2 regions of the Kribbella flavida DSM 17836 genome follow, and region 1 is predicted to be linked to the other one. Evidence: riboswitches for the same ligand, from Rfam matches in the RefSeq annotation. Region 1 holds a riboswitch; the other holds the start of a gene.
What was found. A riboswitch is a leader RNA that binds a small molecule or an ion and turns the genes downstream of it on or off. The one in region 1 is predicted to bind cobalamin.
Positions count from the first base shown of each region.

Region 2: another riboswitch for cobalamin. It lies ahead of KFLA_RS39675 (VWA domain-containing protein); the one in region 1 lies ahead of KFLA_RS02980 (ABC transporter substrate-binding protein).

Region 1 covers NC_013729.1:625,846-634,925, reverse strand. Annotated here, with positions in the region: gene KFLA_RS03010 (CYTH and CHAD domain-containing protein) at 1-917, opposite strand, end outside; gene KFLA_RS38175 (hypothetical protein) at 928-1,104, opposite strand; gene KFLA_RS03005 (L-histidine N(alpha)-methyltransferase) at 1,101-1,907, opposite strand; gene pdxR (MocR-like pyridoxine biosynthesis transcription factor PdxR) at 2,089-3,597, shown strand; gene KFLA_RS02995 (ABC transporter ATP-binding protein) at 3,625-4,437, opposite strand; gene KFLA_RS02990 (FecCD family ABC transporter permease) at 4,440-5,501, opposite strand; gene KFLA_RS02985 (FecCD family ABC transporter permease) at 5,498-6,544, opposite strand; gene KFLA_RS02980 (ABC transporter substrate-binding protein) at 6,541-7,566, opposite strand; cobalamin riboswitch at 7,597-7,788, opposite strand; gene KFLA_RS02975 (hypothetical protein) at 7,839-8,810, opposite strand; gene KFLA_RS02970 (aldehyde dehydrogenase family protein) at 8,896-9,080, opposite strand, start outside.
Region 2 covers NC_013729.1:3,338,928-3,348,007, forward strand. Annotated here, with positions in the region: gene surE (5'/3'-nucleotidase SurE) at 1-740, shown strand, start outside; gene KFLA_RS15470 (hypothetical protein) at 909-1,739, opposite strand; gene KFLA_RS38845 (RNA polymerase sigma factor) at 1,736-2,071, opposite strand; cobalamin riboswitch at 2,503-2,630, shown strand; gene KFLA_RS39675 (VWA domain-containing protein) at 2,798-5,218, shown strand; gene cobO (cob(I)yrinic acid a,c-diamide adenosyltransferase) at 5,298-5,912, shown strand; gene KFLA_RS15490 (cobyrinic acid a,c-diamide synthase CobB) at 5,909-7,264, shown strand; gene bluB (5,6-dimethylbenzimidazole synthase) at 7,261-8,709, shown strand; gene KFLA_RS15500 (LURP-one-related family protein) at 8,706-9,080, shown strand, end outside.

The sequences.
Region 1 (9,080 bases):
TCCTGCGGCTGCTCGGACACCGCGACCAGGAAGTGCTCGCGCAGCACCTCCGCGTCCCGCGCGCCGCCGAGCTCACCGGCCAGCCACTTCAGCTCACCGCGGATCCGGTCCGCGGCCTCGCGATCCACCACCGGCCGGTACGTCGCCAGCGCCGACCGCAGCCGCCGGGTGGCGACCCGCATCTTGTGCACCGCGTCGGGCAGGTCGCGCCGGACCTCCGGGTCGCGCCGGCGGATCGCCTCGACCTGCGCGGCGGCGTACGCGCGGAACAGGTCGGCGGTCGTCGGCTTCGACGGCAGCTCCCACGCGTCGCGCACCGGCACGCGGTCACCGAGCGCCCGAGCCAACTTGCTCGGCCCGGCCGCCGGGGTCGCGCCGGCGGCCCGCAGGACGGGCTCGGCGGCTTCGAGCAGCTCGGTCGTGCCGTTGACCAGCTCGATCTCCCACTCCCGCCAGCTCTCGGGCTCGCTGCCGTCAACCGTCGCGGTGACGTGGTCGTCGCTGACCTCGGCCAGCACCTCGCCGTCCGCGGAGAGCAGCCGATGCACGATGCGGCGCGTCGCCAGCGTCACCACCGGCACGAGCTCCTTGTCGCGCACGTGCACCCGTACCGCACGGACGACCTGGATCGGTACGTTGCGCACCGACCGGCCGAGCGGGTGCTGGATCTCCAGCCGGCCGCGGGCGGCCGGCAGCTTGAGGTGCCAGCCGTCGTCCTCGCCGCCGGTCCGCCGGCGCAGGGTGACCTTGTTCGCCGCCAGGTCGAGCCCCGCGGTGTCGAAGTAGACGGCTTCCAGCCCGAGCTCGACCGGTTGCTCGACCCGGTCCACCCCGGGCAGCTCGTGCAACGCCGGCAGCATCGCGTGCTCGTCGACGTCGTACTTGGTCTCGATCTCCACCTGCTCGGTCGGCGACATGCCCTCCTGTCTACCAGCTCGAACAAGCTCGGTCAGCCGCTGCCCGCAGGTCGTCCCGCAGCCGCTGCAGGTCCCGGTCCGGTACGCCGGTCCGCGAGCCGGCGGGGATCGCCGGCGAGCGCTGGCGACGGCGGTTCCACTCCAGCGCGGCGATCAGCAGCGCGACGAGGACCAGCAACGCGATCATCGCACCCCGACCACCTTGAAGGAGGTGTAGTGAAAGGTGCCGCCCGGCTCGGCAGTCCGTTCCAGGTCGGCGATGCCCTGCGCCCAGGCGGCCGGCGTACTGAGGCCGGCGGCGATCGACCGTTCGCGGACCGAGCCGACCATCGCGATGAAGGTCCTGCGGGTGAAACCGTCGACGAGGTGCGGCACGGTCTCGTCGGCGTACACGGTGCGGGGGTGGGTGGCGACGTTCCGGAAGCCGGCCGCGGCCAGCAGCGGCTGGACCCGGCGGCCGATCAACGCGTCGCCGCCGGAGTCGGCCTGGGAGACGGTGAGGCACTCGATCACGGCCTGAGCGGCCGGGCTCTGCGGATGGTAGAGGGCTGACCCGTGGTCGCCTTCGATGACGGTGATCGTGCCGCCCGGACGGAGCAGGCTGCGGAGGGTGCGGAGGGCGGCGACTGGTTCCGGCAGGTGCTCGAGCACGAAGCAGACGAAGAGGTGGTCGAACGACGCGTCGGCGTACGGGAGGTCGCGCAGGTCGCCGTGATGCCACTCCACCCGCGCGTCCGGCGCCTCGGCGGCGACGCGTTGCTTCGCCTGCGCGAGCGACTCCTCGGAGATGTCGGCCGCGACCAGCTCGATTCCCGGGCTGCGCGTCACCAGCTGCACGGTCTGCGCGCCCACACCGCAGCCGGCCTCCAGGACCCGACTGCCCGGCTCGTACTGCGTGTCGCCGTGCAGGAGGTCGGCGAGCGTCTCCGCCTGCTCGGCCAGCCGGCGGGTCTCGGTATCGGTGTAGCCGTGCACGTAGTCAGTTCTCATAACTCCACGGTGCGGTCACAATGGACCAGTGAACAGGTCCAATCAGGCGAAGATTGGCAGGTCCAAACCGCCGCCGTCGGGATACGCCATGGATGCGGGGCGGGATTCCCGGAGTGGGGTGGGGGCGGACTTTCTGCAGCTAGTGCCTGGAGATGCCCCGGTGGGTGGGTTGGCGGGTTGGTTGGCAGATCAGTTGCGGGCGGCGATCGCCGACGGTCGGCTCCCGCTCGGCAGCCGTCTGCCGGCCAGTCGGGTGCTCGCCGCCGAACTGCGGGTCTCCCGCGGCGTCGTCACCGAGGCCTACCAGCGCCTCACCGAAGACGGCCACGTCGTCGGCCGCGGCCGCGCCGGAACCATCGTCGTCGCTCCGGCCTTCATCGCCTCCCCGCCGGCCAAGCCCGGGGTCGGCGAGGGTGGGGAGGGGGACGGCGCGGGGGTGCCACGCGGCGTACAGGCCGCGTCGCGGCGGGAACCACCCGCGGCGGCGCAGGCAACGGACCCGGCGCAGGTGACAGACCCGACCCAGGCGGCGAACCCGACCCAAGCGGCGGACGAGGCGCAGGTGATGAACGTCGCGCCGGGGCTTGCGGTGTTCGACGTGATGCGGGCGGTGCCGGCTCGGGTGGATCTGACGCCGGGGGTGCCTGATCTGGCGGCGTTTCCGCGGGCGGCTTGGGTGAAGGCGGAGCGGGCGGTGCTGGACGGGTTGTCGGCGGCGGCGTTCGGGTACGGCGATCCGTCCGGTACGCCCGCGTTGCGGGTGGCTGTGGCGCGCTGGCTCGCGCGATACCGCGGGATCCACGCGGACCCGCAGGACGTGATCGTCGTGGCGGGTGTCGCGCAGGCGCTCGGACTGATCGCGCGGGTGTTCAGCGCCGAGGGGATCGACGAGCTCGCGACCGAGGATCCCGGCTCGCTCGGCTCCCGGCAGCACCTGCAGCAGTGGGGTCTGCGCACTCCCCCGATCCCGGTCGACGCCGGCGGTCTCCGCGTCGACGTACTGCGGGACAGCGGCACCCGAGCCGTCATCCTGACCCCGGCCCACCAGTTCCCGACCGGCGTCGTCCTGGAAGGTGAACGACGCCGCGCTCTGATCCAGTGGGCCACCGAGGGCGGACTGATCGTGGAAGACGACTACGACGCCGAACACCGCTACGACCGACCACCCGTACCGGCGCTGCGCGCGATGCTGCCCGAGCAGGTGATCTACGCCGGCAGCGTGTCCAAGCTGCTCGCCCCGGCCCTGCGCATCGGCTGGATGCTCGCCCCCGCCCGGTACCGCGACGCCCTCGTCGACGCCAAGCGGCTCGCCGACCTCGGCAATGCCGCCCTGCCACAGCTCGTCCTTGCCCAGCTGATGGAGTCCGGCGCACTGGAACGCCAGCTTCGCCTCGTCCGCCGTCGCCACCGGCACCGCCGGGACGCGATGATCGATGCCATCAGCAACCACCTCCCGCAGGCGACCGTGTACGGCGCGGCCGCCGGCCTGCACCTCACCATCACCTTCGACCACCACGACCTCGACGACGCCGCACTCGCCGAGAAGGCCCTCCACCACGGAGTGAAAACCCAGCCTCTCAGCTGGCACTGCCAACGCCCGCATCCACCCGGCCTCGTCCTCGGCTACGCCGCCCGCACCCCGACGGAGATCACCGAAGCCATCATGACCCTCGGCACCCTGCTGCGCTGAACACCGACCCAGCACTGACCAGCTATCTCACTGATGGCTGCGCGCCGAAGCATCCGGTACGCCGGTACGTCGCGGCCGGGGCAAGACCAGCGGGGTGCCGGTCAGCGGGTCCGGGATGACCGCACACGGTAGCCCGAAGACCTTCTCGACCACGTCCGCCGTGATCACCTGCTCGGGCGTCCCGGTCGCCACCACCGCCCCGTGCTTGAGGGCGATCAGGTGGTCGGCGTAGCGGCAGGCCAGGTTGAGGTCGTGCAGCACGAGCACGACGGTCTTGCCGTGGTCGCGGTTCAGGTCGTGCACCAGGTCGAGGATCTCCAGCTGGTGGGCCAGGTCGAGGAACGTAGTCGGTTCGTCGAGCAGCATCGTGTCCGCGTCCTGGGCCAGCGCGAGCGCGATCCAGACGCGTTGCCGCTGGCCGCCGGAGAGCTGGTCGAGCGAGCGGTTCGCCAGGTCCGCCGTACCGGTCGCGGCGAGCGCCTCGGTGACCACCCGCTCGTCCTCGACGGACCACTGGCGGAACCACCGCTGGTGGGGATGCCGCCCGCGGCCGACCAGGTCGGCGACCGTGATGCCGTCCGGGGCGACCGGCTGCTGCGGCAGCAGGCCGAGCCGGGTCGCGAGCTCGCCGCCGGGGATGCGGCGCAGGTCGACGCCGTCCAGGGTGACGCCGCCGCCGCGCGGCGCGAGCAGCCGGGCGAGGCCGCGCAGCAGGGTCGACTTGCCGCTCGCGTTGGCGCCGACGACCGCGGTGATCCGCCCGGCCGGTACGGCGATCGACAAGTCCCGCACGACCGGCTCCTCGGCGTACCCGAGGGTGAGGTTCTCGGTGCGCAACATGGTCATCCTCCTCGGCCGACCCGGTTGGCCCGGGCCATCAGCAGCAGTAGGTACGGCGCTCCGAGGAACGCCGTGACGACGCCGACCGGAAGCGGGGTCGGGGCGAACAGCTGCCGCGCGACCAGGTCGGCGGCGACGACCAGCAGGGCGCCGAGGGCCCCGGCCGCGAGCAGGCCGGCGCCGCGTTCGGCGAGCAGCCGGCGGGCGATCTGCGGGGCGACCAGAGCGACGAAGGCGATCGGCCCGGCGGCGGCCGTCGCCAGCGCGGCCAAACCGACACCGACCGCGATCAGCAGCCCGCGGGAGAGCTCGACCCGGCCGGCCAGCGTCCGGGCGAGGTCGTCACCGAGCTCGAGCAGGCGAAGCTGCCGGGACGCGGCCAGCGCGGCGGGGACCAGGACGAGCAGGGTGAGGCCGATCATCGTTGCCTCCGGCCATGAACGCCCGGCCAAACTGCCGGAAAGCCACATCAGTGCGTTTTTGGCGGTGTAGATGTCGGCCAGCGTCAGCAGGTACGCGGTGAGGGAGCCGATGATCGCGGTGACGCCGATGCCGACCAGGACCAGTCGCGAGCCCGCGATCCCCCGCCGGTAGGCGAGCAAGTAGACGGCGACTGCTGTCAGCAACGAGCCGGTCAGTGCACCGGCCGGCAGCCAGCCGCTGCCCGCACCGGCCACGGTGATCAGGACGACCGCAGCCAGCGCGGCGCCGGCGTTGATGCCGATCAGGTCCGGGCTGACCAACGGGTTCCGCGCCAGCCGCTGGAAGATCGCCCCCGAGATCGCGAACGCCGCTCCGACCCCGAGTCCGACCAGGACGCGGGGCAACCGGTTGTCGACCACCACGTCGGTCAGGATCAACGACTCCTGCCCCGCCAGCGTTCGCAGCACCTGCCCGAACGGGATCTCGAAGTCGCCCACGGTCAGCGAGAACGCCCCCACGGCCACCGCGAGCACCAGCGCCACCACCGTCACGCCGACCGCGCGCAGGTCGAGCCGCGCCGAGAGCCCGGCGATCCGCACCGCGTGCGCCGCCGTACGGTCTCTGCGCGGGGACCGGCTCACAGGTCCGCCAAGGTTCGGCGGCGGACGAGCATGATGAAGAGTGGAGCTCCGACGAGCGCGGTGATGATGCCGGCCTGCAGTTCGTCCGGGCGGGCCACCAGACGGCCCAGGACGTCGGCCAGCAGGACAAGAGTCGGAGCCAGGACGAGCGAGAAGGGCAGGATCCAGCGGTAGTCGGCGCCGACCAGCGCCCGGGCGGCGTGCGGAACGGCCAGGCCGACGAAGCCGATCGGTCCGGCCAGGGCGGTCGCCGTACCGGCCAGCAGCACGATCGCCGCGCCGGCCAGGACGCGGAGGACGGCGACCCGGGTGCCCAGGGTGACCGCCAGGTCGTCGCCCAAGGCCAGCTGATTCAGGGATCGACCCAGGACGAGTGCGAGAAAGATGCCCACGGCAATGAAAGGGACTGCCTGGGTCACGATCTCGCCGTTGGCCAGGGTGAGGGAGCCGACGACCCAGAAGCGGAACTCGTTGAGGGTGGACAGGTCCAGCAGGGTGGCGGCCGAGGTGACCGAGCCGAGCATGGCCGACAGGGCCGCGCCGGCGAGCGCGAGCTTGACCGGCGTCGCGCCGCCGCGGCCGATCGCGCCGACCAGGTAGACCACGACCGTGGCGACCAGCGCCCCGCCCATCGCGAACCACACGTACCCGGTCAGGCTCTGGATCCCCAGCACCCCGATCGCCGCGACCACAGCGGCCGCCGCGCCGGCGTTCACGCCGAGGATGCCGGGATCGGCGAGCACGTTGCGGGTGACGCCCTGCATCAACGCCCCGGCCAGTCCCAGTGCAGCGCCCGCCAGCAGCCCGGTCGCTGTCCGCGGCAGCCGCAGGTAGCGGATCACCCGGTCGGTGTCGGACCCGGTGAAGTCGGCCGCGGCGAGGTAGACGTCCCGCGGACCGAACCACTGGTTGCCCGCCAGCAACGACAGCAGCACAACGCCGAGCAGCACGACCACCGCGAGCACCAGCCCGCCGGTCCTCGACATCCCCTGCCGGAGAAGGCCACGCCGCTCAGCAGGCGGTACGACGGCCTCGGCTGTCACTTGACCAGGTCGGGATGGATGATCTTCGCGATCAGCTCGGTCGAGCTCGCTCCCCGCACGCCGGCCGAGTGGTGCGCGAACAGCCAGGGCACGACGCGCTTGTTCCGCACGGCTTTCAGGTTCGCCAGCGCCGGGTTGCCGAGGATCTTCTGCACCTCCGGCTGCACCTGCGCTTCGGTCAGCGACGCGTCGCAGCAGCCGCTGACCAGGATGTAGTCGGGATCGGTCCGAATGAACTGCTCGACGCTGAGCTTCACGTTGCGCTTCGAGGTCAGCCCGGCGAACGCGTTCACGCCGCCGGCCTGCCTGATCAGCACACTGCCGAAGTCCGGTCCCGCGGAGACGGTCATCCCGCCGCCTTCGAGACCTGGCCGCAGGATCGCCACCGTCGGCCGGGGCGCGTTCTGCACCTTCGCCTGCACGGCCGCGATCCGGGCCTGCTGGTCGGCGATCACCTGCTCGGCCCGGTCGCTCACCCCGAACAGCCGGCCGAGGTCGCGCAGGTCGGCGTACACGTTGTCCATCGAGACCGTCGACGGGTCGATCGCCTCGTCGCCCTTGCCGTCCGCGGTCGGGCAGAGCGGGCTGAAGATCCAGGTCTGCACGCCGAGCTGCGCCAGGCTGCCCCGGGTGCCGAAGCTGGAGTCGCTGCCGGCGGAGCTGAAGACGTCGTTGAAGCCGGACAGCACGAAGTCCGGGTTCAGGCTGAGCAGTTCCTCGCGGCTGGGCAGGTTCTTGTAGTACTTGCGGTCGCGCTGGGCCTCGGCGTACGGCGGCAGCACCTGCGCGTCCAGGTACGCCGTACCGACCAGGCGGTCGGAGATGCCGAGCGCGTGCGCCAGCTCGACGGCCGGCTGGTACGCCGCGAACACCCGCTCGGGTGGACCGTCGACGCCGATGTCGAGACCGCAGTTCTTGACCGTAGTCGAGGCTGCACGCGGACCGGCCTCGGCAGCGGCGCCGCACGCGGCGATCAGGGACAGCAGGACGGCAGCAAGCACTGCCTTGGGTACGACGGCCATGGCTGGACCGCTCCTCCAACACCTCGTGGACGGGTCTGACGCGCCGTGGCCGGTCTCCTGGCTGACGGGACGTACCGCGTCCGACGGGCTGACCTTCCCGGCCCCGGGTGGGGCCAGTGGTCTCACGAGGTGTGAACGCCCGGTGGACAATCCCGATCACAGTGGCGAGGGCCGCGCCGGTTTTGAACCGACTTCCCGAGCACCACGGCGCCCACACGGTAACCCACCTTGCGACCCGGTCGCAGCACCAGGTCCAGCCGTCCCTGGTGCCGTCAGCGGGTGTACAGCGGGGAGATGGCGAGGGCGAAGGCGACCATGTCGTCGGTCTTGGCCTTGCCGGCGGGCAGCGGGACCAGGTCGGCGATCTTGTCGGTGCCGACGCGGAGGGTGCCGCGGCCGGTGGCAGTGTCGATGTAGCCCTCGTCGCCGAGCGGCACCGACTGCGAGGTCGGCGCCTTGCGGACCGGCGTCATCGCCGTCTCCGCGTCCGTCACCCGGCGGGCGGTCGTGGAGAGCACGCTCGTCGCGGTGATCCAGCCGCACACCACATCCCCGGCGGCGGTCTGCCCGTCGCGGCGCGCCATCGCCTCGGCGCCCATCACCTTCGCCGCCGCCGACGTCCCCCGCTCGCACTCCGGCCGCGTCACCAGCGGCGCCGCCTCGGTCAGCCCGGGAGCCTGCCGGGCCGCCTCCTGCGCCAGCGCCACGTACTTCGTCGGCGTCGCGGCCGGCCCGGCGACCTTGATCAGCCGGGTGTCGAACAGGAAGACCGCGAACCGGCTGGTCACGTAACCGCCTTGACCCACGGCGATCGGTTTGGCCGGCTCGCCCTTCGTCGCGGCGTACGCCTTCTGCGCGGCGCTGAGATCGGCCTTGGTCGCCGGCAGCACGGACACCCCGACCCGCAGGACCGGCCCGGACGGACTCGTGCTCAGCGCCAGCTCGCAGAGGTCGTAGCTGGGCAGCCCGATCTCCGCCGGCACCGCCTTCGGCTGGATCGTCACCACCGGCACCGCGAGCGTGCTCTGTACCAGCGCCTGGTCCATCCGCACGCACAACGTGTCCGCGACCTTTGCCGTGGCCGGGCCACTGGGCGTCGCGGACGGAGTCTCGCTCGGCGTCTCGGTCGGCGTGGTGCTCACCGACACCAGCGGCGGAACGTCCGGCGAGTTCTCACCCCCCGCACTGGTGCAACCGGCCAGGGCCAGTACGGCGACGACGGCGACGGCCGGGCGGATCCGCATCCCAACTCCTGGTGACTGCTCGGTGACAAGGTCTCCGACTGTAGACGGTGCCACCGACTGCCGCGCCGGAAAGGCAGACCACCCGTCAGCGCCCCGGAGCCGGTTCCCAGTGCACGACCTTGACCTGGCTCATCTCGTCCAGCAGTTCGGGCCCGTAGCCGAATCCAGCGCCACTGGCCGCCCGAGGCTGCGCAGCACCTCCAGGAGCACCGCCGAAGACCGCGTTGATCTTCACCGTCCCGACCGGCAGCTCCCGCCAGGCGCGCTGAG
Region 2 (9,080 bases), 2.7 Mb from region 1:
TGATCACCAACGACGACGGTTACCAGGCCCGCGGAATCCGGGCGCTGGCCACCGCCATCGCCGCAGCCGGCCATGAAGTGCTGGTGGTCGCTCCGCTCGACGACCAGAGCGGCGTCGGCTCCGCCCGCCGAGGCCTGGTCGACCGCCCGATCCGGACCACCGAGGAGACCGAGGACGGCATCACCTACCTCGGCGTCGACGGCACCCCCGCCCTCGCGGTGACGCTGGCCCGGGCCGGCGCGTTCGGCCCGTCGCCGGACGTCGTTGCGTCGGGCATCAACCACGGCCACAACATCGGCGTACCGATCCTGCACTCCGGCACCGTGGCAGCCGCGCTGACCGCCGCGACGCAGGGCCTGTCGGCGATCGCCGTCAGCCTCGACTCCGAGGACCCCAAACACCTCGACACCGCCGCCCTCGTCGCGGCCCGAGCCCTCGACTGGCTGGCGACCGAACCGGCCGGCACGGTGATCACCGTGAACGTCCCCGACCGCCCGCTCGACGAACTGGAAGGCGTACGCCGCGCCACGCTCGCCCCGATCGAACGCTCCCGCATCACCGGCGGCACCGCCCCCACCGGCGAACCCATGATCCGCCTCGAACCCCCGGCCGCCGCCCCGTCTCCGGACACCGACGAGGCGCTGCTGGCCGCCGGCTACGTCACGGTCACTCCCCTCATCGGCATCCGCGAGGCCCCCGGCGACGCCGCCGCGACGTACCTGAACCAGCACCTCACCTGAACCAGCACCTCACCTGAACCAGCACCTCACCTGAACCAGCCCCGGCACCGCCGTCCGCGAACCACTTGAGGGGATAACCCTGCACGTTGTGGGTCCGCCCCCCGCATACCGGGGTAGAACCCACATCCGCGGGGGATATCCCCTCAAGTGGGCTTGCGGCGCGTGGCGCTACTTCATCGGGCGGGGGGACACCTCGAGTTCGACGAGGTTGTTCTGTCGGGCGAAGCTGGGCTCGATGACGTACCAGGTGGGCGGCGGTGTCGCGTTCGGGTTCTGGCGGCCGGTGGGCCAGCGGTAGGTGATGGAGAAGCCGCGCTGCCTGAGGATCGCCGAGATCTCGCCGACGGGGCGGTTGAGCCACTGGATGCCTTCCAACGGTTCGTCGCGGCCGTTCAGGGCGCCCGTCGCGGCGTACTGCTCGCCCGGCGCAGCCGCTCGGTTGATCCCGAACCTGGCCGTGCCCCGGTAGTCCTTCGGGATGGTGAACTCCGGCACGCAGGGGTAGGTCGCCGCCTCGACACAGCCGGCCGGTACGGACTCGAAGCGGATGCGCTGGCGCGTGTTGCTGCCGCTGTACAGCTGGCCGTCCGCCTGACCGACCTGGGACGGCGACGCCGGGATCAGCACCAGTTCGATGTCGAGACCCTGCGCCTTGAACTCCTCGTTGTAGCGCCGGGAGTCCGCCACCGGGTCGAGGATCCGCACCTTCAGAAACTCGCCTTCGGTGCTGAACGACAACGCCGGCCCGAGGGCCTGCTCGCGGGTGCCGCCCGGCCAGCCACTCGTGCTGACGACTACTCCGCCGAGCAGACTGGCCGCCACCAGAACGGGCGCGAGCCGGCGTACCGGGTGCCGGCTCCGGCGTGCTGCGACGACGTCGACGGGACTGTCGAGAATGCCGGCCAGCAGCTCCGCGCGGCTGGCGGGCGTGACGTCGCCGAGGGCGTCGTCGGCGGCGGGGTCGAGACGGCGTACCAGGTCGAAGGTCTGGTGGGTCATCGGTTCACCTCGGTGGTCGAGTCGGACGGTGAGAGGGCGGCGATGAGGCGTTCCAGCCGTCGCCGGGCTCGGTGCAGGCGGACACCGGCCGCGTTGCGCGAACAGCCGAGTGTGGCGGCGAGTTGCGTGGTGTCGAGGCCTTCCCAGGCCACCAGGGACAGGAGTTCGCGGTCGGTGTCGGACAGTTGCTCGAAGGCGGCCGCGACGGGACCGAGCTCGGCGTCCAACCGCGGCGCCGGAGTCGAGGGCGAGAGGTGGCCGCGCAGTTTGTCGGCGAGGCTGGAGCGGCGGCTTTCCCCTCGCCGGTAGTTGGCCAGTACGCGACGAGCCACGCCGTACAGCCAGGGCAGGGTCTGCTCGTCGGCGGGTACGTCGTCCAGCCGTCGCCAGGCGGTGAGAAGGTTTCGGCGAGCAGGTCCGCGGCGTCGTCGCGGCTGGCGGTCCGGCGTACCAGGTAGCGCAGTACAGGGTCGTGGTTGACGGCGAAGAGGGCCTCGAAGCGGGCCCGGCGGGGATCGGGGCCGGTGTCGGTCACCGGGTGGGCCTCGTTCCCCGGCCCTCGCCGGGCCGTTGCGGTGGATGGCGTCATGCCCGGTCAATGTCCGGCAGTGGTGATTTCTTACAACCCGTCGGGGGCAGCCGCGGCCGACGCTGTTCGGCCGGGTCGCGGCCGGCCGGCGGTGCGTGGCACGGTCTCGATCCCAGTCTTCGGTGGGTCGTCGGGTGAGGTTGGTCTCCGGTCGGGGGTGCCGGCGGGGGAATGTGGAATGATCGCCCGGACGGTTGAAGAGGAACACCGGTGACGGCCTGGCGGCCGGAGTCCGGGGCGGTCCCGCCACTGTGACCGGAGCGATCCGGAAGCCAGGACATCTTCGTCCGTCCGCCAGGGAGCGCTCTCCGCGTTTCCGGGCGCACCGTTGCCGATGCGGGCGTGGACACCCGCAGGACGAAGGGATTCACCGCCGATGCGGCCTGCTCCGAACCAGCCCGGTGAAGCCGGACAACCTCTTCCCACCCCGCCGGCGTCGACGGGTTTCCCGTTCACCGCGGTGGTGGGGATGGAGGACCTCCAGCTCGCCCTCGTGCTCGCGGCGGTCTCACCCGCGATCGGCGGCGTGCTGATCCGCGGCGAGAAGGGCACCGCCAAGTCCACCGCCGTCCGGGCCCTCACCGAGATCCTCCCGCCGGTCGAGGTGATTCCCGGCTGCCGCTTCTCCTGCGCCCCTACCGCCCCCGACCCCATCTGCCCCGACGGCCCTCACCCGCCGTACACCCCGGCCGCCCCGGAAACCGCTCCCACCGGGTACGCCGGAGATCCCGCGACCACCTCGCCGGAGACCGCTCTCTCCGGCGCGCGTTCGGCGTCCGCCGGGGATGCCGCGGCCGGCTCCCGGGAGACCGCTCTCTCCGGCGCGCGTTCGGCGTCCGCCGGGGATGCCGCAGCCGGCTCCCGGGAGACCACTCTCTCCGCGGCGCAGCCGGCGTACGCTGACGACCTCGCGGCGGGCATGTCCGGAGACCGTTCCGCCGCGCCCACCGCGTTCTCGGCCTCGCGTTCCGCCGCGGGCGCAGGCTCTGGCGCGGTCTCCCGGCCGGCTCGGTTGGTGGAGCTGCCGGTCGGGGCTACCGAGGACCGGGTGCTCGGGTCGCTGCACCTGGAGCGGGCGCTGGCCGAGGGCGTGACGGCGTACGAGCCGGGGCTGCTGGCGGCGGCGCACCGCGGGATCCTGTACGTCGACGAGGTCAACCTCCTGCACGACCACCTGGTCGACGTGCTGCTCGACGCCGCCGCGATGAGCCGGGCGACGGTGGAACGCGACGGCGTCTCCATCACCCACCCCGCCCGCTTCGTGCTGGTCGGCACCATGAACCCGGAGGAGGGCGAGCTCCGCCCCCAGCTCCTGGACCGGTTCGGCCTGACCGTCGACGTCGTCGCCAGCCGCGACCCCGCCGTTCGTGTCGAGGTGATGCGTGCTCGCCTCACCTACGAGGCCGATCCTGCCGCCTTCGTCCGCCGGTACGACGCGGCGCAGCGCGAGCTGGCCGAGCGGATCGTCAAGGCGCAAAGCCTGCTGCCCGACGTGATCCTGACCGACCCGGCGCTGCGGCAGATCGCCGAGATCTGCGCGGCGTTCGACGTCGACGGGATGCGCGCCGACCTGGTCACCGCCCGGACGGCCGTGGCGCACGCGGCCTGGTCCGGGCGCACGGTCGTCGAGGTCGAGGACGTCCGCGCCGCGGCGAAGCTGGCCCTGCCGCACCGCACCCGGCGCAACCCGTTCGACGCCCCGGGACTGGATCAGGACCGCCTCGAGCAAGCGATCAGCGACAGCACCCCGCCGGACGACCCGGACGACGACCCCGACGGCGGCGCCCCTGGCCGTCCCGACGGTGGCCCGAACAGCGACGGCGATCCGAGCGGCGACGGCAGCCCGGACGACGCCCGTGACCCGGGGGCCCGCGATCCCGATGCTCGCGACTCCGACCTCACCGCGGACCGCGACGCCAATGGCTCCGCCCCAGGTGATCGCGCCCCGGACGGTGGCTTGAGCGATTCCCCGGCCGACGGCAACCCGCAGCGCGTCCGCGGCAACGGCTCGGCAGAGAACACCGGAGATCCGGAGAACGCGCTCTCCGGTGACGCTCCGACCGGCGACGTGGCGACCAGTTCCACGCCGTACAAGGCACGGTTGCTCAGCGTCCAGTCGGCCGGTCCGGGCGTCGCGGGTCGTCGCTCCCGGGCGATCACCGAGGTCGGCCGGGTGGTCGGCGACCGGGCGCGGGTCGGCCGCGAGTCCGGTCGCCCCCACCTCCTCGCCACGCTCCGCGCCGCGGCGCCGCACCAGCATTCCCGGGGCCGGTCCGGCCCGGGCCTCGCCGTCCATCCGACCGACGTCCGCCTGGGCGTCCGCGAGGGCCGCGAAGGCAATCTGGTGCTGTTCTGTGTCGACGCGTCCGGCTCGATGGGCACGAAGCGGCGGATGAGCGAGGTGAAGACCGCGATCGTGTCGTTGCTGCTCGACGCCTACCAGCGGCGCGACAAGGTCGGCCTGGTCACGTTCGCGCGCAGCCAGGCGACCGTCGCGCTTCCGCCGACCGGCAGCGTCGAGACCGCCGTGCGCCGGCTGGAGTCGCTGCCCACGGGCGGAAGGACGCCGCTGGCGGAAGGGCTGGTCCGGGCGGCCGACGTACTGCGGATCGCCGCGATCCGTGATCCCCGGCGCCGGCCGTTGCTGGTGCTGGTCACCGACGGGCGGGCGACGCACGGAGAGAGCGCGTTCTCGCGGGCCCGGCAGGCGGCCGAGTGGATCGGGCACCAGGGCATCGCCGCCGTCGTCGTGGACTGCGAGCCGCGCCGGGGCGTCCGCCTCGGTCTCGCCGCCGAGCTCGCGACCAGCCTGCGCGCCGAGTACCTCGACCTCGGCGAAGTTGCCGCGGGCAACCTGGTCCAGGCCGTCACCACCCGCAGCGCCGCATGAGCCGCCCGAGTTGCACGACGCAGCAGCGCAGGGTGGAGCAGGGAACGAACAGTCGCGTGGGCGGCGGAGGGAGGGGCTGATGCCGAAGGGACAGCCGAGTGTGGTTCCGGTGGACGGGTTGACCACGCGCCAGCGGCGGAACCGGCCGTTGCTGATGGTGCACACCGGTGAGATGAAGGGCAAGTCGACGGCCGCGTTCGGCCTGGCACTGCGCGGCTGGAACCAGGGCTGGAACATCGGGGTCTTCCAGTTCGTCAAGAGCGCCAAGTGGAAGGTCGGCGAAGAGAGCGCGTTCCGTGCTCTCGGCCAGTTGCACGAGGCAACGGGCCAGGGCGGCCCGGTCGAGTGGCACAAGATGGGCGAGGGCTGGAGCTGGTCCCGCAAGGCGGGCACCGAGCAGGACCACGCCGCCGACGCGCTGGAGGGCTGGCGCGAGATCCAGCGCCGGATCGCCGCCGAGACGCACGACCTGTACGTGCTGGACGAGTTCACCTACCCGACGAAGTGGGGCTGGATCGACGTCGACGAGGTGGTGGACACGCTCACCCACCGCCCGGGCCACCAGTACGTCGTGATCACCGGCCGCGACGCCGACCAGCGGCTGCTCGACGCGGCCGACCTGGTCACCGAGATGACCAAGGTGAAGCATCCGATGGACGCCGGCCAGAAGGGCCAGAAGGGAATCGAGTGGTGATCCCGCGGATCGTCGTCGCCGCGCCCGCCTCGGGTGCCGGCAAGACGACGGTGGCCGTCGGCCTGATGGCGGCGTTGCGCCGCGCCGGGCACACGGTGGCCGGCTTCAAGGTCGGCCCCGACTACATCGACCCCGGCTTCCACGCCGTCGCGACCAGTCGCCCGGGCCGCAACCTGGACCCGATGCTGTCCGGCGAGCAGCGGGTCGCGCCGCTGTTCGCGCACGGTGCCGCCGGCGCGGACGTGGCGGTCGTCGAAGGCGTGATGGGCCTGTACGACGGGGCGCTCGGCACCGAGGGGTTCTCCTCGACCGCGCACGTCTCGAAGCTGCTCCGGGCGCCGGTCGTGCTGGTGGTGGACGCGTCCGCGGCGGGCCGCAGCGTCGGCGCGGTGGTCCAGGGCTTCGTGGCCTACGACACCGGGGTCCGGATCGTCGGCGTGATCCTCAACAAGGTCGGCACCGACCGCCACGAGGCCGAGGCTCGCGCGGGCGTCGCACCGACCGGCGTACCGGTGATCGGGGTTCTGCGGCGGGACACCCGGCTGACCGTGCCGAGCCGTCATCTGGGGTTGGTACCGGCCGACGAGCAGCGGGCGCAGGCGGAGGCCGCAGTGGACGCTGCAGCCGAGCTCGTCCGCGCAGGCGTCGACCTGGAGGCCTTCATGGTGGCAGCGCGGGCCGCTACGCCGCTCGACACCGAAGCTTGGGACCCAACCGCCGAGGTGACTCCGGCTGAGGAGAGCCGGCCGGTCGTCGCGATGGCGGGAGGTCCGGTGTTCTCTTTCCGCTACACGGAGACCGCCGAGTTGCTGACTGCGGCGGGTGCCGATGTGGCAACCTTCGATCCGCTGCACGACTCACTACCGGAGGGCACCGCCGCCCTGTACCTCGGTGGTGGCTTCCCCGAGATGCATGCCGAAGCTCTGTCCGACAACGAGCGTCTGCGCGCCCAGGTGGCGTCCGCAGCGGCCGCGGGTCTCCCGGTGATCGCCGAGTGCGCCGGCCTGCTCTACCTCTGCCGCGAACTCGACGGCCACGCTATGACCGGTGTGCTCCCCGCGACTGCCCGGATGACGCCGAAGCTGACACTGGGCTACCGGACCGCTGTCGCTGCGAGCACTACGGCGTTCTTCGACGAAGGACGCCGCGTCCGGGGCCACGAGTTCCACCGGACCGAGGTACGACTCGACGCGGACGACTCACCCGCGTGGTACCTCCCCGGAGGCAAGCTGGAAGGAATCAGCCGGCCCGCGGTGCATGCGTCGTACCTGCACCTGCACTGGACCGCGACTCCGGATGTCCCGGCCCGGCTGGTCGCCGCTGCCCGAGTTCACGTGGGGCTCGAGAAGTGAGCCTGGTCCTCGGCATCGGCCTGCGCGCCGGTACGCCGTACCGCGAACTGCGGGAGTTGGTGGATCGTGCATTGGCTGGTCTGGAGCCGCGCGTCGTCAGCCAGGTGGTGACTGTCGACGGCAAGGAAGCCGAGCCTGGCCTGCAGCGGCTGGTGGCGTCCCTGGGCGCGCAGCTGTTCACAGCGACAGCCCTGGAGCTCGGACAGCAGCCCGTACCGACTCCGAGCGAGCGCGTCGACCACCTAGCCGGAACGGCGAGTGTTGCCGAGGCTGCAGTGATCCTGAGCGGCGCTGACCTGGTGGTGCCGAAGCTGAAGTCAGCAGGAGCAACGGTGGCTGTCGGCAGGCTGTCGGTCGAGCCGGACACTGCAGCGCCGGGCTACGCGCCGCGTGACCGCGAGGTGGTGCACCGGGTGATCGCCGAGCGGCGCGACGTACGCCGAGGCTTCCTGGACCGGCCCATCGCTGACGACCTGCTCACCCGAGTCCTGGAAGCGGCTCATCGCGCGCCCAGCGTCGGCCTGAGTCAGCCCTGGGACTTCCTGCTCGTTCGCGACGTCACCACCCGCCGCAAGATCCATGACCTGGCTTCGGCCCAGCGCGATGCGTTCGCCGCGTCGCTGCCGCCCGACCGTCGGAGCGCCTTCGACGGTCTGAAGATCGAAGCGATCTTGGACACGCCGCTGAACATCGCGGTCACCTGTGACCCCGGCCGGGGCGGGCGGCACGTGCTGGGCCGGCATGCTGATCCGCGGACCACCTGGTTCTCCGCAGCGATCGCCGTGCAGAACCTGTGGCTCGCTGCTCGGGCCGAGGGCTTGGGAGTCGGCTGGGTGTCGTTTTTCGAACCAGCTGAGGTAGGAGCGGTGCTGGACCTCCCGGCACACGTTGAGCTGGTCGGATACCTCTGCGTCGGTCATGTGGAGGAGTTCGCGGTCGCCCCAGAGCTGGTGCGGTCGGGCTGGGCTGCGCGGCGACCGCTGTCCTGGGCAGTGCACCAGGAGCAGTGGGGTCAGCGGGGCTTGCCGGGAGAGACCGCCAGTCCGGCACTCGCCGTAGAGGCTGCGGTCGAGGCGGCGGAGTCGCCAGGGCGGGTAGGCAGCGGTGAGCAGGTAGTGCGGATCCTGGTTGTGGACGGTGGTGACCCGGCCGAGTATCTGCGCCGCGCGGAGACCCTCGTCGTACAGGTAGGAGCTGAGAAGCCCGCTGCGGACTTCGGTGTGCTGTGGCGGCCGGCACGCCGTACGGACGAGGCTGTGGAACTAGGCGTCGAGGTGGCGCGCGACCTGGTGCTGCAGGGCGTCGGGGAGTTCGTCGTGCAGTGTCAGGGCGAGTCCGACGCCGCTCTGGGCCTGGTCCGGGGCATCCGTTGGGGCGGACTCGCCTGCGGTGTGAGCGTCAAATGCGGGGATCAGCCGGACGCGATGACAGACTCGTCCGTATGACCGTTCCACCGCAAGGCCCAGCGCCCATGTACGTGCCCTCCTTCTCGATGAAGCAGCGGATCACGATGATGGCGAACCAGTACGAGCTCATCGCGACCAATCCCGACGGCAGCGACGGACAGCTGCTCGCCTTCGCGCAGCAGAAGCGGATGGCGTTCAAGGAAGAGGTCACCTTCTTCACCGACGACCGCAAGACGCAGCCGGTGTTCTCGTTCAAGGCACGCAAGCGGCTCGACCTGGGCTCGGGCTACGACGTGTTCGACCCGAACGGCCAGCCGATCGGCTGGTTCAAGAAGGAGTTCGGCAAGAGCCTGCTGCGCTCCAGCTGGCAGCTCACCGGTCCCGGCTTCGAGGCCGACGGGACCGAGCGC